DNA from 3 places in the Proteus columbae genome. Region 2 is predicted to be linked to each of the others. Evidence: predicted binding sites of a transcription regulator. Region 2 holds the regulator's gene; each other region holds the start of a gene.
The links. Region 2 encodes Fur, which represses iron uptake genes when iron is present. Its sites were predicted from a motif close to ATAATAATGAGAACNACTATCAA; they were not measured.
Positions count from the first base shown of each region.

Region 1: F1325_RS10355 (siderophore-interacting protein) is a predicted target of Fur. The motif match lies at 4,695-4,717, and genes of this name have one in related genera.
Region 3: F1325_RS04535 (TonB-dependent siderophore receptor) is a predicted target of Fur. The motif match lies at 3,860-3,882, and genes of this name have one in related genera.

Region 1 covers NZ_CP043925.1:2,158,728-2,166,760, reverse strand. The annotation lists gene F1325_RS10370 (fimbria/pilus outer membrane usher protein) at 1-1,885, shown strand, start outside; gene F1325_RS19375 (fimbrial protein) at 1,897-2,601, shown strand; gene F1325_RS19370 (fimbrial protein) at 2,648-2,986, shown strand; gene F1325_RS10360 (fimbrial biogenesis chaperone) at 3,012-3,704, shown strand; gene F1325_RS10355 (siderophore-interacting protein) at 3,793-4,638, opposite strand; gene F1325_RS10350 (DUF805 domain-containing protein) at 5,030-5,413, opposite strand; gene F1325_RS10345 (DUF2474 domain-containing protein) at 6,086-6,247, opposite strand; gene cydB (cytochrome d ubiquinol oxidase subunit II) at 6,228-7,235, opposite strand; gene F1325_RS10335 (cytochrome ubiquinol oxidase subunit I) at 7,225-8,033, opposite strand, start outside.
Region 2 covers NZ_CP043925.1:1,095,479-1,103,511, reverse strand. The annotation lists gene ybfF (esterase) at 1-569, shown strand, start outside; gene ybfE (LexA regulated protein) at 781-1,089, shown strand; gene fldA (flavodoxin FldA) at 1,363-1,890, shown strand; gene fur (ferric iron uptake transcriptional regulator) at 2,080-2,526, shown strand; gene F1325_RS05100 (DUF817 domain-containing protein) at 2,655-3,494, opposite strand; gene chiP (chitoporin ChiP) at 4,056-5,450, opposite strand; gene glnS (glutamine--tRNA ligase) at 6,088-7,755, opposite strand; gene nagE (N-acetylglucosamine-specific PTS transporter subunit IIBC) at 7,953-8,033, opposite strand, start outside.
Region 3 covers NZ_CP043925.1:977,757-985,789, reverse strand. The annotation lists gene frsA (esterase FrsA) at 5-1,255, opposite strand; gene gpt (xanthine phosphoribosyltransferase) at 1,464-1,925, opposite strand; gene pepD (beta-Ala-His dipeptidase) at 2,279-3,736, shown strand; gene F1325_RS04535 (TonB-dependent siderophore receptor) at 3,955-6,117, shown strand; gene dinB (DNA polymerase IV) at 6,195-7,250, opposite strand; gene F1325_RS04525 (glycerophosphodiester phosphodiesterase family protein) at 7,484-8,033, shown strand, end outside.

The DNA of each region.
Region 1 (8,033 bases), 1.1 Mb from region 2:
CCAATGGAAAAATAATACTCGCTATATCTATAAAGCATTAAGCCAGATAACAGCAGGATTAACGATAGGTGATTTTTATACACCAGCCGCACTCTTTACCAGTATTTCATTTAGAGGCGCTTCATTGGCGACCGAAATGGGAATGCTACCTAATTCAAGTCAAGGGTTTGCACCTATTATTCGTGGTGTTGCACAAACAAACGCATTAGTGAGTGTTTATCAAAACGAAAACTTAGTTTTTCAGGAAAATGTGCCCCCTGGTGAATTTTCTTTTCGTGATATTCAGCCAACAGCTGGTGGTGGTGATCTGTTAGTGGTGGTTCAAGAAGCGGATGGCAGAAGAGAGTCATTTACTGTGCCATTTTCAGCCGTTCCCGATATGCTAAAAGAAGGTGTATATCGCTATAACGTGATGGTGGGGGAGTCACGTATTAATAATACTGATTATCGACCTAAATTTGCACAAGGTGAATTCCATTATGGTGTCAATAACCTTGTTACGCTTTATGCAGGGGGAATTGCCAGTGAAGACTATTATTCGGCATTGATTGGTAGCGGTTGGAATTTCAAATTTGGGGCGATTTCAGCCGATATAACTCATGCAAGTGCAGATCTACAAACAGGCAAAAAAACAGGGCAAAGTTTTCGTCTTGCATATAGCAAATATATGGATGCCACACTAACTAATTTAACACTGGCGGCTTATCGTTACTCTACCCGTGATTATTATAGCTTTGTGGACTCAATTTACTCTCATGATAATTACCAAGCTTGGAAAGATTATCAAAATGATCTTGCTCAACAGCAGGGAAATAATAATGCTGCATCTGATTTGGATCTCACAACATTTGATGCACTACGCGGCTCTAGAGCAAAAAATACGTTTACCATAAACCTTAATCAATATTTAGGCGGCCAGCGAGGTGTTATTTTCCTTTCAGGAACGCATCGAAATTATTGGAATACTGATGAGAGTAATCGAGAGTATCAACTAGGTTACTCAAATAACTATAAAGATATTGCTTATAATCTTTCGGTATCAAAATTAAGAAATTACGATAATAAAGAAGAAACTCGTTATTATTTAAATGTCAGTGTGCCCATTTCATTCTTTGATAAAAGAGCAAATATTAATACTTCGGTTTATGCCACTGATTCACGCTATCAGCAATCTACATTGAGTATGAGCGGAACAGCAGGTAAAGATGACTTGGTTAATTATACCTTAACAGGCTCTAATCAGACGGGTGGGAATAATTTAGTCGGTGCTAATGTGAGCTATCGCCATCCTTATAGCACTTTATCTGCCTCTTATACTGAAGCAAATAATTATCGTCAAGGTGGACTGGGAACCCGAGGAACTATTGTTGCTATACCTAGTCATATTGCATTTTCTGGGGATACTGGAAAAACTTATACTATTATTGAAGCGCCTATGGCGAATAATATGATGGTTAATGGGAATAAATCGACATTAACCAATAATCAAGGTGTTGTTTTAGTCGCGAATACGATCCCTTATCGAACGAATACTTATATATTAACAAATACAGAATACCCATCGAATGCAGAAGTTTTAGGAAATATAACGCATGTTACGCCTTATTTAGGTGCTGTTAATCATCTCACATTAACCACGGATCAGCGTAAAACGTTCATTATCAGAGCTTCTTTAGAAAATGATGAAAGCTTACCTTTTGGTACTGAAGTTTTAAATAATAAGAAACAGAGTATCGGTTATGTTGGGCAATCGAGTGTACTTTATTTAAAAAGTGATGCGTTACCTTCTTCTGTCTCAATTAAATTAAATGAGGCAGGAAAAACAGAGTGTGTGATTAATCATTTAGTTAATACGATGGATAAAAATAGTAATATCTGTCGATAAAGGAAAGTCTTATGAAATCATCTGCCTTTATATTTTTAATGCTATTAGGAACAATAAGCCATCAGGCAATCGCTAACTGTAAACCCGATAGCACTATTACTGCACCCAACGTTAATTTTGATTTATCTGCGGATTTAAATAGTACTTCAACAACGATCACAAAATCGAGTAGAACAACATTTCCAGGTACATATAAATGTACAGCAAGAGGATTATTATTTCCTAATACAGTGGGTATCGCCTCACCTTTTAATGATGGACGGACGGGAACAATTGGTTTTAATGGTGGTAAGCAGTTTGTTTCTATTACGTTAACGTCATTAGAAAAAGATAACGTAACGAATATTCCAGCGGGAACACATCCTGCTTCAGATTTAGATACTAACTTTACATTGAAATTTACGTTATTAAGTAGTAAACCTTCGACCAACTACACTGAAGTCAGTGGCAGTACAGCAATTGTTACACCCGTTATTTTAGCCTCTGATGCATCAAGTTTGGGGCTTGTTCAATGGTTATTGACTATTGTCACTAAATTAGTTCAATTTTTATTAACGTGGCAGTGGCCGGTTGATCAAAACGATATTTTCTTACAGCCGATGCAAATTACATATAATCCTGTAATGACAACATGTAATTTTTCTAATGCAGGTTTAATTGTTTCATTGCCGTTAATTAGCGTAAAAGATGCAAAAACGGTAGATAACGGTAGATAAAGCAGGATATACCCCTTTTACATTAAACTTTACTTGCCAAGATTTTTTGAGCGGTTCAAAAGCATCACGTAATATTAATATGTTTTTATCAAGCCAAAATTTATTGGCAACGGATAAAACCGTATTAACCAACACAACAACGCAAGGTGCGAATGGTGTCGGGTTCCGTGTCGTAAAAAGTGATAACACCGCAAGCCCGCTTATTTTATCTGACAATATTAATACACAAGGTAGTGCGACTAGTATTTTTAGTGTTAATCAAGGTGGCACCATATCCTCTGCATTTTCGATAAATATGGGCGCTTATTATTATCCTTATAATATTAATTCAGTAACTCAAGGAAAAATGACAAGTGCGGCAACACTTGTAATGTCTTACGATTAATAAGCCATAAAAAATGGAAGCGAAAATGAAAGGTGTTTTAATTCTATTATTCACGTTGATAACACATTTTACTCATGCAAGTGTGGTACTTGAGCGCACTCGTTTAATACTTTCTACCAATAAATCGATAATATCGTTGCAAGTTTTTAATCGAAGTGAACAGCCGACATTAATACAGAGTTGGGTAGATGAAGGGAATATTGCGTCCACACCAGAAACGACAACAGCACCTTTTATTGTTATTCCACCTATGGCAAAAATAACTGCAAATGGTGGATTACAATTAAAAATACAACAATTAGAAAACCGGTTACCCAAAGATAGAGAATCTGTTTTTTATTTAAATGTATTAGATATTGCACCTAAACCAGAAAATAAAGAAAACCTCAGTACATTACAATTAGCATTGCAAACACGAATTAAACTTTTTTATCGTCCAGCACAACTTAAGTTAACCACCGAGGACGTTTTTAAAAAAATAGGGATAACTCATAATGGCGAATATTTAGAAATAAATAATCCTACAGCTTATTACTTTACAATTTCAAAGATTTATTTTGATGATAAAGAAGAGCTTTTAACAAATGCCATTATGGTTGCTCCTTTTGCAAAACAGCACATTCAATATCAAAAGCAAGCTGATATGAACCAAGTAATTACTGTTATCTATATAGATGATGATGGAAATTATCAACAAGATAAGAAGAATATACATTAATTATATTTGAATAATAAGAAAGGCTGCATATTATTAAGGGAGTTAATATGCAGCCTGTACAGCCAACGCTTAGTCTTTAATTTATCGCTTAGCTTACGTCTTCGTTATCCATAACATGGTGACGTTCAGCGTGATAGCCTTCTTCGTCATAACCAAAACGCCAATAAGGAACGGCATAAATCAAGCTACGATCGTAACCATTATCACGACGAATATGGCGTCTTAATGCACGAATAATTTTGTCTTCACCTGCAATCCAAAATGCCACATTTTCAGCAGGTAATTCCCAAGACATAAATTCATTAATTAAGTTTTGAGTTTGTTCTTCAACAGAACCAATTAACCAGATTATCTCTAAGCCACTAGGACGTTTAATTTCTTGGCGATGCGTTTCGTCTTCTACTCGTATAACGACTTTCCCTTCAACATTAGGCTGCATGGCTTCAATTAAAGCCATTAAAGCAGGTAATGAACTTGGATCTGCTGCCATATAGTAATGTGACGCTGGTGCTAATAAAGGCTCAGGGCCACCTGGATTAGTGATCCCAATATAGTCGCCTTGCTTAGCATTTAGCGCAAAATGAATAGCAGGGCCTGCATCGTTATGTACTGCAAATTCAATATCTAACTCTTTTTGTTCAGGGCGAATAGCGCGAACACTATAAGTACGTACAATCGATCTTGGTTCGCCTTCAGGCCATTTAGGGCCTTTTTCAGAAAACCCTGGGACTGTTGGTTTAACTTGGCCTTCTAAAGGTAAGAATATTTTTAAATGTGCCCCCGCAGTATCTGTTGGGTAAGTATCTAAATCATCACTCGTAAAGGTGATACAACGCATTCCCGGTGTAACATCAGTAATGCGCTTTACTTGAACTAGGCGAGGAGGTGCTGGTTTATAAATACTCTTTTCTTGAGGTGTTTTTTTGTTACTCACGTTTTTTTACCTGACTCATTTAATTGTTTTATTGGCGTAGATATTATCATTTTCAATTAATAATGATAGTCATTATCAAAATTAACGTTGATTTAGTAAAGGAATGCGTGTTTTTTACTTATGTCTAGTGATTAGGTTCAAATTAACAATAAAGAAAAAAACTTAAAAATCAATGCAATAAGCTTAATGTAATAACTCTAAGGCATTAATTAAAAAGTCAGAGATAAATAAAAATACTAAATTACAATACGGAGGGAGGTGAATTGGTGTTCTTTTTTTAACGAAGGAATATTTTCAGATGGTTGTAACAAAGGTAGGAAAATCAATTAATACAGTGAGTAAACTTAATAAAGGTATACTCACTGTATTGTCATATTAATTCAGTACTAGATTAAGCTTTTGGATCTGGACCAAATCTGTTGTCACCTTTAGTACCTTCAAGGCACATAAAGACAAAAACAATTAATCCACCAACAGCAGGAATAAATGCAAGTAAGAACATCCAACCTGATTTATCTTGATCGTGGAAACGACGAATAGTCACTGCAAGGCTAGGCACGATGATAGCTAAAGAATAAATACCTATAATAATGCCTGCAATTGAACCCAGTGAACTCATTTCACCTGTATTCATATCTACTGATGAAATTAAAATAGCGTATAGAACAGCAATAATAATGGTATTTACTAGAGTAAACATCCAATATTCTTTTCTGCGAGCACGGCCTGAAAAGTTAGCGTAATTATTTTTAATGACTTCCAAATACCAATTCATGACTTCATCCTTAATTTAGTAGCAACAATACGTAAGCCTAGTGTAAGAGATCTTTCTTAGCAATTAAGATAAATCTAAATTATCAAAATATGTATTTTGAACAGACATTATCCATATCCACACTTTTAATAGGGTGTGGATTTAATTCTTGAGTTAATCATATGAGCATACCTGAATGACACATTTAGCGTGTCTCTATAGAATAATACAGATATGGATCCTCTAGGCGGCGATATCATAATTACTTTGGAAGCCTAATTCAACATTCATTCTATCTTATTTCTAGAGAAGAAGGCTTTTTATAGGATTATTTATATTTTTATTTATCGTAATACATGCATAAAAAAGATTTTATCTCTTATTGTTAATCAAAAATGATGTATTTAAAATGATTTTATCAAGGAGTTTGATTTAAATTTAGTTAATCATGGAAGAATAAAAATATTTGTTTTTGTATTTTCTTTTATAAAAAAATTATTTATATGAAATTAGCTGTTAAAAGAGCAATCTAATAAGAATAGGTTAAGTTTTAATGACATTAAACGGTAACCCACGATCTTAAATAAAGATAAAAGAGCTGAAGATAACTTCAGCTCTTTATTTACTTCATTTCTATTTTATAGCTTACCGTATTCGGCGCTAGTTAATTATATTGCTGTATGTACTTTGCCTTTACTTGACTTTCATTCCGGCTAACGTCATTAAAAAACGGAAGAGGGAAGACACAGCAAATAAGGCTAAAACACTACAAAACCAAATTGTAATCAACCATCCCCATTTTTTTAATAATGAGGGTTTACTTTGTATTTGTGGATCAGTGATAACCTTCTTCATAATTTGTTTTTCCTCTGAAAACGTAATAACTCCAGAATGTGTAAACGAGAATAATTGGAATAATAAACAATGCGCCAACTAGCATAAATCCTTGACTTTCTGGTGGTGCAGATGCTTCTACAAAACTAATTGCAGGTGGAATAATGTTAGGCCAAATGCTTATCCCTAATCCTGCAAAGCCTAAGAAAATTAAAGCTAGCGCACCAAAGAAAGGAAGGTAATGTCCTTGTTTTTTCACTGAGCGTAAAATTAACCAAGTGCTGTACAACACTAAAAGAGGAACAGGTAAAAAGAAGAACAGATTTGGTAATGTGAACCAACGTTCAGCAATTGCAGGTTGCGCTAATGGTGTCCATGCACTGACGGCTGCAATGACTGCAAGCATAATGAGTGTGAGAGGTTTAGCGACCTTATATAGACTCTGTTGTAAATGACCTTCGGTTTTCATAATCAGCCAGCCACATCCTAATAATGAATAGGCGATAACTAATCCAAATCCACAAAAGAGTGCAAAAGGGGATAACCAGTCAAAATAGCTACCCGCAAAGGCGCGATTAACAACCGGCAAACCTTGAACAACGCTACCCACGACAACACCTTGCATAAAGGTGGCTAAGATAGAGCCAAAGATAAATGCTTTATCCCAAAAGCCTTTATGACTGTCATCTGCTTTAAAACGAAATTCAAAAGCGACACCACGGAAAATTAATGCGACAAGCATTAAGGTTAAAGGCATTGCCAAGGCATCAAGAATAACCGAGTAAGCTAATGGGAAGGCACCAAATAATGAAGCTCCACCTAGGACTAACCATGTTTCGTTACCATCCCATACAGGGGCAACAGTATTCATCATTAAGTCACGATCTTGGTCACTTTTAATAAATGGATAAAGCATACCGATACCAAGATCGAAACCATCCATTACGATATACATTAAAGTACTAAATACGATAATGATGAACCAAATAACTGGTAAATCAATTCCCATGATGAACCTCCGGTGTACCTTTACGGATCAGTTTTAACATATAGGCATATCCAACACCGAATACAGAGCCATAAACAACTAAGAAGATCAGCAGGCTTATACTCATATGCATTTCACCATGTGCAGATACGGCATCTTGTGTTCGTTGTATGCCATAAACAACCCAAGGTTGACGTCCTACTTCTGTTGTAAACCAACCGGCAAGAATAGCGATAAGACCTGAAGGTGCCATTAAAAAAGTTAAGCGTAAGAAAGCTTTAGATTCATAAAGTTTCTTTTTATATCGCAGCCAAGTTCCCCATACACCCACTAAAATCATTAACATACCCAGACCAACCATAACGCGGAAAGACCAGAAAACGATAAGTGAGTTCGGTCGGTCTTCTTTAGGAAACTCTTTTAATGCTGGAATTTGTTTTTCTAAGCTGTGAGTTAAGATCATGCTGCCAAGATAAGGAATTTCTATCTTATATTTTGTTTCTTCAGCATCCATATCAGGCACGCCGAAGAGAATTAACGGTGTTGCTTCTCCTGGTTCATTTTCCCAGTGACCTTCAATTGCGGCAATTTTAGCGGGTTGATGTTTTAAGGTATTTAAACCATGGACATCGCCAATGAGTGCTTGAATTGGTGCTAAAATTAAGATCATCCATAAAGACATTGAAAGCATCTTTTTCATTGCAGATGTCTTATGACCTTTGAGCAGATGCCATGAAGCAGATGCAGCAATAAAGAAGGCAGAAGCGAGGAAAGCGGCAACACCCATATGAGCAAGGCGATAAGGGAATGATGGGTTAA
Region 2 (8,033 bases):
TGGCGCAAGATGTGCTCGCATTGCTTGACAGTTTAACTATCTCAAAAGCCATTATTATTGGGCACTCAATGGGAGGCAAAATTGCGATGGCGATGACAGCATTAGCTCCCGAACGTATTGCAAATATTGTTGTGATTGATATGTCACCCGTTACTTATAACGTTCGCCGCCATGACAAAATTTTTGCAGCGCTTGAAGCCGTAACAGAAGCTAAAGTCACACGTCGTCAAGATGCTGTGGAAATCATGCGTCCTTTTATTAAAGAGGAAGGTGTGATCCAATTTTTACTCAAATCATTCAAAAATGGTGAGTGGCTATTTAATTTACCTGCAATAAAAAATGCTTATTCAGATATTATTGGCTGGCAAGAGGTGCCGGCTTGGCATCATCCTGTATTATTTATTCGTGGCGGTTTATCACCTTACATTTTAGATGAGTATCGTGAAAACATCGCTCGTCAATTTCCGCTCGCGACCGCCTTTGTTGTCGCAAATACAGGGCATTGGGTACATTCAGAAAAGCCAGATACCGTTATTAAGGCTATTCGTCGTTTTTTAGAGAAAGCTTAGTTAATAAACTTAACAGCTTAAAATAACGTCACTGAAAAATGATAATTTAGTAGAATGTATAATTATTGTGCTTAAAAATAGCGTCTGTTGATAAAAAGACCAAATCACAATAAGTTAAACTCAGGAAGCAGTGGCGAGACATCACTATGTGGGGTATTATTGGGCGTTTCGCAATTGAGTCATTGGTATACGCCCTTTCACAGCAAAATTTATGGCAAAAGAACAAACTGATCGCACCACACTGGATTTGTTCGCAGATGAACGCAGACCTGGGCGACCTAAAACAAACCCGCTTTCTCGGGATGAACAGCTTAGAATTAATAAACGCAATCAATTAAGACGTGACAGAGTTAATGGTTTACGTCGAGTTGAGTTAAAATTAAATGAAGATGCTGTAAATGCTCTCAATGAGTTGGCGACAGAAAGAAACGTCAGTCGTAGTGAACTTATTGAAGAAATATTACTAGAGCAATTGGCGCAAAATAACGCCTTAAAAATGCATCAAAACAAGAATAGTTAGCAGATAAACCACACAAATTCGACAGAATTAGCCTGCTATTTTCGTCAAAATACGTTTTTAGTTTTCTATTATGAAAACACAATGCTTATCTTTCACTAGTAATTGTTCAAACACAGACAAATATACTCTAAATATTTTGAAGTGTAGCTAGGTGACAAGTGAATGAATCACTAGAAACATACAAGAAGTATGTGACTTGTGGAAATATACGTAGTCAATAACGCTACAATTTGAAATATAACGAATTTAGAATAAAAGAGGTTATCTCACTTTATGGCAATCATAGGAATATTCTTCGGCAGTGATACTGGCAACACTGAAAATATTGCCAAAATGCTTCAAGAAAGACTGGGCGCTGATAATGCCGAAGTTCATGATATTGCAAAATCCAGTCAAGAAGACATCGAAGCGTTCGATATTCTGTTACTAGGTATTCCTACTTGGTATTATGGTGAAGCACAATGTGATTGGGATGATTTTTTCCCAACACTAGAAGATATTGATTTCAATGGTAAGCTTGTTGCACTATTTGGTTGTGGTGACCAAGAAGACTATGCAGAATATTTCTGTGATGCAATGGGTACTATCCGCGATATTATTGAACCTCGTGGTGCAGTTATCGTAGGACATTGGCCAACCGAAGGTTATCATTTCGAAGCCTCTAAAGGGCTTGCAGATGATAATCATTTTATCGGCCTTGCGATTGATGAAGATCGTCAACCAGAATTAACCGAAGAGCGTGTTGACGCTTGGGTTGCTCAAATCAAAGAAGAAATGAGCCTAGACGAAATTTTGGGATAATATAAATACTCAATATTGAGAATGATAATTATTCAATGGTGTGCTAAGATAGTGTGATAGGTGGGGTGTTTATTTTTAAATATCATGCCTATAATCAATGAGGTTATTTATTCACCCGAGTATTAATGAATAAAGCCCATTTGTGAGCACAAAAATTAAATTCACCATTAGCAACAGGATTAAATCCGCATGACCGACAATAATAAAGCGTTAAAAAATGCTGGGTTAAAAGTTACACTTCCTCGCTTAAAGATCTTGGAAGTGCTCCAGGATCCTGAGTGCCATCATGTCAGTGCTGAAGATCTCTACAAAAAACTTATCGATATCGGTGAAGAGATTGGTCTGGCAACAGTGTATCGCGTCTTAAACCAATTTGATGATGCTGGTATTGTTACCCGACATAATTTTGAAGGTGGTAAATCAGTATTTGAATTAACTCAACAACACCATCATGACCATTTAATTTGTCTTGATTGTGGCAAAGTTATTGAGTTTACAGACGATGCAATTGAATTACGCCAAAGAAATATCGCTGAACGTCATGGTATCAAACTTTCCAATCATAGCCTTTATTTATATGGCCATTGTGCTGAAGGTAATTGTAAAGAAGATAGCCACGCACATGATGAGAAATAATTCATTCTGGATAATCTCTCAGTAAAAAAAAGGAACTGTGAACAGTTCCTTTTTTATTGGCTCCCGCTATGAACCTCAATATTATCGTGTAATGACGTCACCTTAAAGATAACATAAGCTATATCAATTCACTTCGTCACACTAATACTGTGTTTGATATGTTTTAAATGCACCACTATCGTAAAAGTAACAATAACTAACAGTGACCAAGAGCCCCACTTCCCTGCATGCACGGCAGACCAAGCACCAATTTGGTTTGGATATTGCCAAACACCGAAGAACGTACCAAAATTCTCAGCAAGCCAAATAAAGAAACCAATCAGAATAAAAGCAAGTAATAAGGGCATTTTTCGCTCTGTATCATAAGGCGTAAAATAAACCACACTACGAGCATAAAGACCTAAAATAAAGGCCGTTAAATACCAACGATAATCACCAATAAAATGATGAGAAAAGAAATTAATATAAATCGCAAGTGCAACCAATGTTGCCAGCCAATAAGGTGGATAATGTTCAATTCGTACCTTTAAAAAACGCCATGCTTGAATTAAATAACTCCCCACAGCCGAATACATAAAGCCTGTAAATAATGGGACTTCCCACAATTTCGTGTAAGCAAAATCAGGGTATTTCCATGAACCAATTGCCGCTGATGTTTTAAATAACTCCATCACAAAACCAACAATGTGGAAAAAACAAATCGCTTTTAATTCATCCCATGTTTCTAGCTTTCCCCACACCATCCATAATTGAAAAGCGATAGCGAGAATAAGCAGTACATCATAACGAGGTATACCAAAGACACCTTTACTTGGCGTTGCAAATAAAATAAAAAAGAAAAATCCCGCAAATAAACAAGAACGCGCCTCTTTCACACCAAAAAAAAGAAATTCAACAATAAATCGTTTTATACCTTTAAAGGGCTTCAATGGTGGTTCTAATAAAAAATCATCCAATCGCTTTAACATGCTTCTTCCTGAAAACTCGCATTATCGAACAGCCTTCAATGCGGAATAATACATAAGGTGAGATAAAATGAATGGTAAGAAATCTGCCATAGAATAAAAAAACGTACAAGGATGAAAAGGACGAAAAAAAAGAAAGGAATGAAAAAATAAAGGTATTTCCCCCCCACTACGATACCCACTCTGACTGCCTTTACTTAGGGTAAATACCTTACGCAAATTCTGCGAAATAACTGAAGCACAAGAGATAAACATAACCCACTCACATTTATCTCAGACGACATGACATGACGACTTTACTTCATTACTTTTACTACATTACTTTTACTACATTACTTTTACTACATACTGCGATTTTAAAACGACTCTTTACTTCGACTCTTCTACTTCTTACTACTGTTGCTGACAACTTCACTTTATTAACGAGACTTATTTGTAAGGTTCTTCTTAATTAATGCATCTCTATCTTTCTACTAGTTATTTTTACTTATCGTAATCGTATTTAGCTTTTTTAGTTTTATTCAGGATAAAGTGCAATTAATACACTTTATCCTTATGCTGATATTAGAAAATAGTGAATGGCATTATCACGTTAAACTTAACGTCTTTTTCATCTTGGAAGATATTACCAAAACCACCGTCATAACTTGGAATATCGGAGTGGTTATCGTAACGGGTATAATGAAGCTTAAAGAGAGTACCTTTAGCGCGACCTTCTTGAACCGTATACATAATATCCGCATTCCATGCACTTTCTCTGATACGCTGACCTTGGTCATAAACGGCTTTACCACTTGGTTTCGCATCCCATGCGTAAATATATGAAGTACCGACAGCCCAACCTGACAGATCCCAGTTTTTCAGATCATACATAACGCCAGCATAAAGTGCTTTTTCTCCATTGGCGTTAAAGTCAGAACGACCATCCCACCAAACATCAAGACGACCGTTAGAGGTTGCCCAGCCTGGAGTCATACGTTGTAAGAAATAACCTTGATTACCTTCAGCTTTAACCCACGTTCCTTCTACTTTGAAGTCAAATACATTGTAGGTATAACCAAAAGTCAGTGCTTGTAACCATGCCAACCCATCATAAACGTCATTAACACCACCGCCGGTAACTTTATCTTTAGCACCGTAGAATTGGTAAGACGTTCTTAATGCATTGTCAGCAATTGGAAAATCATAAGAAACTTTGCCAAAATACTGATCGATATAACCATCGGCCTGACCAAATGCAGCTTCTAACACTAGGCTGTTTTTAAAATCATATTTGGCGCCAAAAGAGTGAAGATAGCTGATATTGGTTTCTAGATCAGCTTTACGGAAGTTATACATATTCCGATACCACGGTGCTTTATATTCATCCGTCCACATATATGAGAAAGATAATTCACCGCTTTTATCGAAATCGAAAACTGCACCCGCTTCAGCACCGCGATAAGTCCCCGGTAAGAAGCTCCAATGTGGACGCAATAAGCTTTGGCCTTTAGGTTGAATATATCCACCTTGAGCCCAGAAATTGCCTAATTTGAATTTCGCAGCCGCTTTATAAACACTCATGCCACTGCGATCGCCAGTCCATTTTTCATCCCAGCGACTTTTTGCATCACTAAAACCGATTTCATTAGGTGCAGCTGGGCCACTGTTATTCAATTCAGCTGCGCCAAAAGCAGCTAAATCAATACCAATAAAATCACCAAGGTAGCCTGATGAGAAATCTAAATTAGCGTTGAAAGTAGAATGGTGTAAGTTAGCTTTGTATTTGCCGTAATCAGGACTATTTGGTGTTAACTCTTTTCTATCACGGTCACGTTGCCAATAAAAAAGACCGCCTGTTAAGGTTGAGTCGTCAATAAACCCTTCAGCATGAGACATTTTTGCAGGTAGTGCAGTTACAAGCAATGCGCCCATAACGGCAAGTGCCACCCTGCCTGGTTTAGCATGTTGCATAACCATAGCATTGTTTCCTCTTTGACTTTGACTAAAAAAGAAATAAGCACAATGCCTATTTCCAAATATAAAACCCCAAGTGGGGAAAAAACCTAAATTAGGTTAGAAACAGCATATTTTTCGCGACGCGAATTATCAACCTAAAAAAAAGAATTTTTATCAAAATATGACAAAGGACACATAACCAAATGATCGTTTCATTTTCTTACTTTTATAATTATTGACTAAAAGTAATCATAATTAGTTGATTTAAATGTATTTTATAAAACAATCTTTAAATGATATGAAATTTCGTTTTTATAGAAAGGAATAATAAGCAGTACTTATAAATGATCTTTTTTAACAGTGTGAAATAGGCGGTATTAATCACACTTTTCTTATTACAGTTTTATTTAGCGTGATGGTATGAAAAAACAAAAGAATAAAGTGATAGTGAATAAACTATTTCAAATGAAATAAATGAAAAGTTATCACCTAAAAAAGAAAAAACGAAAGACTAATCAAATTAAGAATAGTAAATGTTTAATATCAATAGATGAAAAATCATCCAAACTAAGATGTAAAACAGATAAAAAAATGCTCGATAAATAATTACCGAGCATTTTATTCATTAAAGTACTAATGTGTCTTAAAATGCGTCAGATTAACCTTGCTGAGAAATCTTCGCCCAAGTGTCTCGTAAGCCCACAGTACGGTTAAACACAAGTTTATCCGCTGTTGAAAGCTTATCAGCACAGAAGTAGCCTTCACGCTCAAATTGATACGCTTTTTCGATAGCAGCATCTTTTAAGCTACGTTCAACAAAACCTTCACGAATAACTAATGATTCAGGGTTAATTGTTGATAAGAAATCATCTTCTGCTGCTGGGTTTGGTACGCTAAATAGACGGTCATAAAGACGGATTTCAGCAGGAATAGCATGTGGAATGCTTACCCAGTGAATAACGCCTTTTACTTTACGCCCATCAGCAGGATCTTTATTTAGAGTCTCTGCATCATAAGTACAGTAAATGGTCGTAATTTCGCCTTGATCGTCTTTTTCGACACGTTCTGCTTTAATCACATAAGCATTACGTAGACGCACTTCCTTACCTAGCACCAGACGTTTATATTGACGGTTTGCTTCTTCTTTGAAGTCTGCGCGATCAATATAGATCTCACGGCTAAATGGTACTTCACGCGTACCCATTTCTGGTTTGTTTGGGTGATTTGGTGCAACAAGAATTTCTTCACCTTCTGGCATATTTTCAATCACTAAACGAACTGGATCGATAACCGCCATTGCGCGTGGTGCATTTTCGTTTAAGTCATCACGAATACAAGATTCCAAAGCTGCCATTTCGACGTTGTTTTCTTGTTTCGTCACACCAATACGTAGGCAGAATTCACGAATAGATTCTGCGGTATAACCACGACGACGTAAGCCTGAAATCGTTGGCATACGAGGATCATCCCAACCATTCACAATGTTTTCTGTCACAAGCTGATTCAGCTTACGTTTTGACATCACTGTATATTCAAGGTTAAGGCGTGAGAATTCATATTGACGAGGATGACAAGGGATAGTGATATTATCCAGCACCCAATCATATAAACGGCGGTTATCTTGGAATTCTAAAGTACATAAAGAATGTGTGATATTTTCCAGTGCATCAGAGATACAGTGGGTAAAATCATACATTGGATAAATGCACCATTTATTTCCAGTTTGGTGGTGTTCAGCAAATTTAATACGATAAAGAACAGGATCACGCATAACAATAAAAGGTGATGCCATATCAATTTTCGCACGTAAACACGCTTTACCTTCTTCAAAGCCACCCGCACGCATTTTTTCAAACAGCGCTAAGTTTTCTTCTACGCTACGTGAGCGATAAGGGCTGTTTTTACCTGGCTCTTTTAATGTACCGCGGTATTCACGAATTTCTTCAGCACTTAACTCATCAACATAAGCTAAGCCTTTATTAATCAGCTCAATCGCATATTGATAAAGTTGATCAAAATAATCTGAGGAGTAATGAATGCTACCTTCCCATTGGAAACCTAACCACTGAACATCTTTTTGAATTGAGTTGATGTACTCAATATCTTCTTTTACTGGATTGGTATCATCAAAACGTAGATTACATTTTCCCTGATAATCTTTAGCAATACCAAAATTCAGGCAAATTGATTTCGCATGGCCGATATGAAGATAGCCATTAGGTTCAGGTGGGAAACGCGTTTGAACGCTATCATGTTTCCCGGTAGCCAGATCTTCGTCAATAATTTGACGAATAAAGTTCGTTGGGCGGGCATCTGCCTCATTCATGGTCATTTTTTCCTCAAAGCAAAACGCATAATTAACCCACTATAATCCAATAAGCAGGTTTCATAAATACCTTAGCTAAATACACCCCTGAGATATTTATCAAAATAGAGATAAAAAAACGGGAAGTTCGAAAGACTCCCCGTTTTATCGTCTTATTTAACCATCTCTTTATAGAGGATTAAATATCTATATAGAATTTATTTTAACACTTTGTAGATAACCGTTTTATTTCCGACCACAACACCGGCAACTTGTTCAGTAATCTTATCAAAATCATC
Region 3 (8,033 bases), 120 kb from region 2:
TTAATTATATTAATTTATCATAGATCCAATCTGCGCTTTTTTGTAACGCGAGCTCTAAACCTTCGTAAAGCGGCTTATCATTAATAGCAAGAATGTCACCATCCATAGAAGAGCGTGCAATTAATTGCGAATCCTCTTTAGGGCTCATTTCATCACCTTTCCAATAGACCCCCATCATAGGAACAGGCATACGCCGCCCAATCAGGCCTTGGTTTTTCAGGGAGTAACTGCTCAATGATAATCGAAGATTATTCTCATCAATATTCCATAACCCTAAGCGACTTGCTAACACATCAAGATACATCACAGGAATTTTTTTCTGCAATTCAGCTTGGGTAAAGAAAGCGTGGATCAAAGGGCCTAAGGCAACAACGCCTTTAATCAATTTTGGGTAGATATAAGCTAAGCGCACAGCAATATTACCGCCAAAGCGAAAGCCCATCACACCAACACGAGTATGATCAATCCAAGGTACTTCAGAAAGTTGTTTTAAAACTTCACCTTGTAATTGGCATGTATCTTCCGTTAGTTTTTGTTTTACTGAATAACCAATTGCGGGCATATCCAGTGTTAGCATTGCAATACCTTTAGGGGAAAGGTAATTACGGAAGAAGCTGACATAATCGCTTTGTAAACCGTCTAATCCGCCACAAAATAACACGGTAGGATAAGGGCCTCTACAATCTTTGGGTAAATGCAGAAAACCCGTTGTCGTCCCTTTTCCCTCTAATTTAAATGTCAGTTTTTTGACTTCAAAAGAGGAGAATTTTGTCGCATTCTCAAAAGCTTTCATCGACAAAATAACTGCTTGATCCGCTAAAAAATCACCATTAATAAAGGGATATGCAGCAATACTATAAAGATGTGCGGCTTGTAACCAACAATCTGCTGCGGCATCACCAGACTCTTCACGTAATGCTTTTTGTTGCCAGATCATCGCTTGATGTGACCATTCAAATGACCAGCCACCTTTACGATACCCAACAACAGTATCGATAAATTTTTCATCACTACGAGGTGCATCAGGCACCGCAATTCGGCTTAAGACCTCTTCTATTTCAATAGGAGAAATACCACGCCAAATCCATTGTAAACGTTGAATTGTTCGATACCAATTTAGCTGACTTGTTCCATTTAATACAGAGTTTGTCGCTATATTTGATTTTGGATGTGTGTACTGTATTAATGTTGACGTTTCTGCGTGTTTTGCACGGGGCTTAAACAGTGTTTCAGAAAGGTTTTTGTTCTCTGTCATATCGCTCTTCAAATCAGTGGATATCGTGTAAAGGGGCTTAAAAGTCTGGCTTTATCATAGCATGAAATCGACGGGAACAATGTGTATCACGACAAGCAATCGCACGAAGACATCATAAAGAGGAAGAGAAAAGAGAAAAAAGCTTAGAAACAAAAATCCCCGCCTAAGCGAGGATCTCAATTAAAACAGCAAAGCGAATGCTATCAACTTATTTTTGATCGCAAACAGGTGGAATAAAGGCAACACCCATATCCCAAGGCTGTTCAATCCATGTATTTTGCGGAATATCAACCACAAAATCATCCACTAAAGGACGCCCTTCTGGTTTTGCAAAGATAGTGACAAAATGCGCTTTTGGATACATCTCACGGATAACTTTAGCAGTACCACCAGTATCGACTAAATCGTCAACAACGATAAAGCCTTCACCATCACCTTCTGCTTTTTTTAAGATTTTGAGGTCACGCTGATGATCGTGGTCATAGCTAGAAATACAGACTGTATCCACATGACGGATACCTAATTCACGAGCAAGTAATGCAGCAGGGACTAATCCCCCACGGCTGACAGCAATAATGCCTGTCCATTGTTCGACTGGTAGTAAACGTTGCGCCAATTGACGGGCATGTATTTGCAACATATCCCACGTTACAACATATTTTTCGCTCATAATATTGTGATCCTAGCTACTGAAATTTCGAGAGAAGCTTTTTTGCGGAAAAAAAGGTTGCGCGAGATTATAGTGATTTGAGCACCTAAAAACCAGAGAAAACGTGAAAACAGGTGAGATTATCCTGATTTTTTTCTGTAATGTCTTTTTTCGATTAAAAAATGAACCATATAAAAAATGAATACAAAATAGAGATCTAATTTCTTAGATAGAGATGTGAATAGAATGACGCATTCATCAGAAGAAAGTGATATTCTCAACTATATTGGCGTATAACGCTCAGAATAATAAAGCTAACCCTTAAAAAAGCGGTAGGCTATCAATAACACAGATGCTGTTAGAGGAGATCCATCGTGTCTGAACTATCTACTCTATCCCCACAACCACTATGGGATATTTTTGCAAAAATTTGTTCGATTCCACATCCATCACATCATGAAGAAGCCTTAGCTTCCCACATTCTTTCTTGGGCAAGTGAAAAAGGACTTTTTGCAGAGCGCGATGCCGTTGGCAATATTTTAATTCGTAAACCAGCAACCAAAGGCATGGAAGATCGTAAAACGGTTGTTTTACAAGCACACTTAGATATGGTGCCACAAAAAAACAACGACACCATTCACGACTTCACTAAAGATCCAATTCAACCTTACATTGATGGAGAATGGATCAAAGCGAAAGGCACCACATTAGGTGCAGATAATGGTGTTGGTATGGCATCTGCATTAGCTGTTTTAGCTGATGACACTGTTAAACACGGCCCATTAGAAGTGCTGTTAACCATGACTGAAGAAACAGGTATGGACGGTGCTTTTGGTTTACAACCGGGTTGGTTACAAGCTGATATTCTTATCAACACAGACTCAGAAGAAGAAGGTGAAATCTACATGGGTTGTGCGGGTGGTATTGATGTTAAAACCACACTAAACCTTTCTTACGATGCAATCCCAGCAGGTCACGTTGTTAAACAACTGGTTCTAAAAGGATTAAATGGCGGCCACTCTGGTGGTGATATCCATTTAGGCTTAGGTAACGCAAATAAATTATTGGCACGTTTTTTAGCGGGTCATGCAGAAGAATTATCACTGAAATTAATTGATTTCCACGGTGGTACACTGCGTAATGCGATTCCTCGTGAAGCAAACATTGTTTTTGCAATTCCAGCGGATAAAGTCAAAGAATTAGAAGCATTAAAAGTACGCTTTGAAGAATTGCTAAAAAGCGAATTAGCGATCGCAGAGAAGAATCTAAAAGTTGAATTAATTGATACAACAACAGATAAAAAAGCGTTCACCGCAGATTGCCAATCTCGTGTCATTAACTTACTTAATGCAATGCCAAACGGCGTTATTCGTATGAGTGACGATGTTGAAGGTGTTGTTGAAACTTCACTAAACGTCGGTGTTGTTAGCATTGTTGATGATAAAGTAGAAATTCTGTGCTTAATTCGTTCTCTAATCGATAGTGGTAAAACCTATGTTGTTAGCATGCTGACAGCATTAGCAAAACTCGCTAAAGCCGATATTGAAACGAAAGGCGGTTACCCTGGTTGGAAACCAGATGCAGATTCTCCTGTTATGCATTTAGTTCGTGACACTTACCAACAACTGTTTGATAAAGTGCCAAATATCATGGTTATCCACGCAGGTCTTGAGTGTGGTCTGTTCAAAAAACCTTACCCAGATATGGATATGGTTTCTATTGGGCCAACAATCCGTGGTGCTCACTCACCAGACGAACGCGTTCACATTAAGAGCGTCGGTCAATACTGGCAATTATTAACCGCGATTTTAAAAGCAATCCCTGCTAAATAATCTCGCTTTAACGTTAATAATGAAACCCGCTTATTGGCGGGTTTTTTGTTACTGAAGTCTCTGCAAAAAAATCATTTCTCTCTCATTCTCAATGAATTTCCCTTAAATATCACAATCTATAGAATGCTAATTATTATCATTAGCATTAATGTTTAATGAGTGATATTTTCACTGCTCCGCAGTTAAAGTTAAAAATAAAAAATTCAAAGGGATCGATTGTGTCTAATAAAAATTATGCTGTTAGCGTCTTACTTGCCTTACCGCTAAGTCTGTTATCTGTTCAAATTCATGCAGCAGTTAATCAAAATACGCCTGAAAAAATAGTTGTGACAGCAACTTCATCACAAGATCCACAAGCGCCTGTTTCAGGTTTTGTGGCAACAAAAACATTATCAACAAATAAAACACCGACTGAAATTGAAAAAACACCACAATCCATTAGCGTGATCACCCGTGATCAAATGGACGCTCAAGATGTCAGCTCAGTTTCTCAGGCGTTACGTTATACACCTGGAGTTTTCACAGAATATCGTGGAAGTTCTAATCGTAATGATGAGGTTTTTATTCGTGGATACAGTTATGCACCACGCTTTCTTGATGGATTAAGTTATGGAATGGGAGCTTCATCGTCAACTGGCGCAATTGATCCATGGTTATTAGAGCGTATTGAAGTTGTTAGAGGACCTGCATCTGTTCTTTATGGCCAAGTAAACCCAGGTGGCCTTGTTGCAATGACAAGTAAAAGACCAACTGCATCCCCTATTCGTCACATTCAAGTACGTGCAGGTAATGATAAATTAGCAGAAACCGCTTTTGATTTTTCGGGTACATTGAGTGATGATAATCGAGTTCTTTATCGTCTAAATGGTATTGCTAAAACACAACATACCCAAATAAAAAATTATAAAGAAGAGCGTTTTGCGCTCGCTCCTGCCATTACCTTTTTACCGAATGAACAAACACGTTTAACATTATTAAGCTTTATTCAGCAAGAGCCTGAAGCCGGTTATCGTAATTTTTTACCCGCTTACGGTACAGTAAAAAGTACGCCAGAAGGTACTATTCCCTTTGATTTTGATGTCAATAATCCCGATTACCATAAATCATGGCGCCAGCAATATGGTATAGGTTATGAATTCGAACACGAATTTAATGACACACTAAAAATTGTACAAAATGCTCGATACAGCCATATTAATCAAAAATATAAATATCTTGTTTTTGGTTCTTTAAGAAAAGATAACCCTTATATTCTTGAGCGCCGAGCTCAACAAGAGCAGCGAGAAACAGATACTTTAGGAATAGATACTCGCTTACAAGCTGACTTTGCTACTGCAAAACTTAATCATACTGTGATTGCTGGTATTGATTATCAGTGGAGTAAAGATCAAGATAATTTACTTCGTGCAATGGGCCCCGAGTACGATCTTGATTGGCGTGATCCTAATTATCACTATCCAATTGATATGAGCTTACAAAAACCCGCAACCGATCAGCGACAAAAGCGTGATCAAATCGGGTTGTATCTACAAGATCAGATCCAATGGAAAAATTGGATCTTACTTGCAGGCTTACGCCAAGATTGGGCTCAAGTTCGGACTCATGATTTCTTAGCTAAAAGCTATGTTCAACAAGATGATCATAAGTTAACGGGTCGCGCAGGGCTTTTATATTCTTTTGATAATGGTATTTCTCCTTATATTAGTTATAGCACCTCGTTTGAACCTAATTTACAAACTCGCCGCGCACCAGGAAGTGCCCCTTTTGAGCCTAGCGAAGGTCGTCAATTAGAAGCTGGAATTAAATACCTCACACCAAATGAACAAACATTGGCAACGCTCTCTGTTTATCAATTACAGCAACGCAATGTGACCAACTACAATGCTGAAAAAGCGTATTTTGAACCAGTGGGTGAAATTAGAAGTCGTGGTGTTGAAGCACAAATTAATAGCCAATTAACTGAAAATATTTCATTTATCAGCAGTTATGCTTATACCGATACTGAAGTAAGAAAAACCATTATTGTGGGAACACAGGGAAAAGAACTCCCTAGAGTTCCTAAGCACATGGCATCATTTTGGGGTCAATATGATGAAACATCAGGGCTATTCAATGGCTCTAAAGCAGGCTTTGGCGTGCGATATGTTGGCGTATCTCAAGGTGATACCAAAAATACAGTCAGTGTGCCCGCAGTTACGCTTTATGATGCCATGATTGGCTATTCATTAGGTGAGCTATCACCTTCTTTAAAAGGTGCTGAAATTCAGCTTAATATGAATAATATTGCGAATAAACACTATGTTGCATCTTGTGCTGGTGATACTGCCTGTTTTTATGGGATCGGCAGAACAATGACAGCAACAATGAATTATCGCTGGTAAGACTATATAGATTAACTACATAAATTAACTACGTTAGCCATAGCCTGTCTGTTGATCGGCTATGATTTTTTTAATTCTTACAGTGCTAAAAGAAGTTGTCGTTCTATTTGCGGATCTTGTAAGGTGACATGAAACCCGATTAATCGCACACCTCTGCCATTTCGGCGCTCATGCCATGCTTGGTAGGCAATATTTATTAAATCGGCTTTTTCTAAAATAGGATGAGTATGCTCTTGTGTCGTTAATTGAAAATCATCAAATTTTAGTTTAACGCCTTGCCTTGCTATCCTTAAATCGGGTTTCACTTTTGTTAGTCGCCTTTCTAATTCGCTATATAATCCGTCAAGTAATGCCAAGCAATCATCCCAAGAATTAATATCTGAAGCAAAAGTACGTTCAACTCCGACTGATTTTCTAAGTCTATCAGGGTTAATTTCACGTTCATCGATGCCATGACTGCGTTCCCATAAATTTTGACCAAATTTTCCAAATACTTTTACTAAAGAAATGACATCAGTACGGCGAATATCTGCACATGTTTCTAAACCCATTTCTTGTAAGCGAGCAAATGTCACCTTACCTACCCCCGGTATTTTATTAAGCGGTAATTTTAAAATAAAATCATCGACTTGCTCAGGTGTAATAACAAATTGCCCATTTGGTTTGTTGATATCAGAAGCAATTTTTGCGAGAAATTTAATCGGTGCAATCCCTGCGGATGCAGTAAGATTTAACTCATCAAAAATTTGTTGGCGAATTTCTTGAGCGATCAACGTTGCAGAACCATGACAATGCTTACTGTCAGATACATCAAGATAAGCTTCATCGAGTGAAAGAGGTTCAATAAGGTGGGTATAACGAGAAAAAATTTGGCGGATCTTTGCTGATGTCTCTTTATAGAGAGGCATTCTGCCGGGTAAAACTTTTAAGTGAGGACATAACTTCAACGCTGTCGCCGTTGACATAGCACTACGGACGCCAAAACGACGAGCAGGATAATTCGCCGTGCAGATCACACCTCGGCTAGAAGCATTGCCTCCAACCGCAATTGGGATCTCTTTTAGTGCTGGATTATCTCGCATTTCAATCGCAGCATAAAAACAATCCATATCAACATGAATAATTTTACGCATACAATCACCTCGCCTCATTTACTGTTTAAATATACAGTAAATAAATATTAACTACAATTTTTATTCCTTCTCATCTCCCTCTATTGAGGTGTATTTCTCATAAAAATCTGAATTAGTCTGTTTATTTATAGAATTGTCACAAAGTGGTGATAGATTGTTTTAGCTCGCTGATTAATTACATTAATTTTAAATATTGTTTTGTAACCACATATAAAACAAGGAAATGTTTTTTCATGATCAAATTATTCATCGCTATTTCTCTCTTTTTTTATTCTGTAATTCTTATGGCATCTCCTAAAATTATCGCACATCGAGGTGGCACCGCTGATGCCCCTGAAAATACTGAAATTGCTATAAAAACAGCCCTTGCTAATCAAGCTGATGCAATTTGGATCACTATTCAATTATCGAAAGATAATATTCCTGTCCTTTATCGCCCTAGCGATTTAAAAAGCTTAACGAATGGGCAAGGTAGTGTGTCTGACTTTACTGCACAGCAGCTTAAACAATGGGATGCAGGCTATAAATTTGGTGAAGCACAACAATTTCCTTATCGAAATAAAGGTGTCACCATTCCAACATTGGATGAGATATTAACTCAATTCCCTACAACACAGTTTTATCTTGATTTAAAATCACCAGATGCTGATCCTGCAATCCAAGCTGAAGCATTAACCACCGTACTTCATAATCATAACGCACTGGATAGAACTCGCGTTTATTCTACAAATACTGCATTTCTTGACGCCTTATCGACTAATGTACAACGTTTTGAAAGTCGTG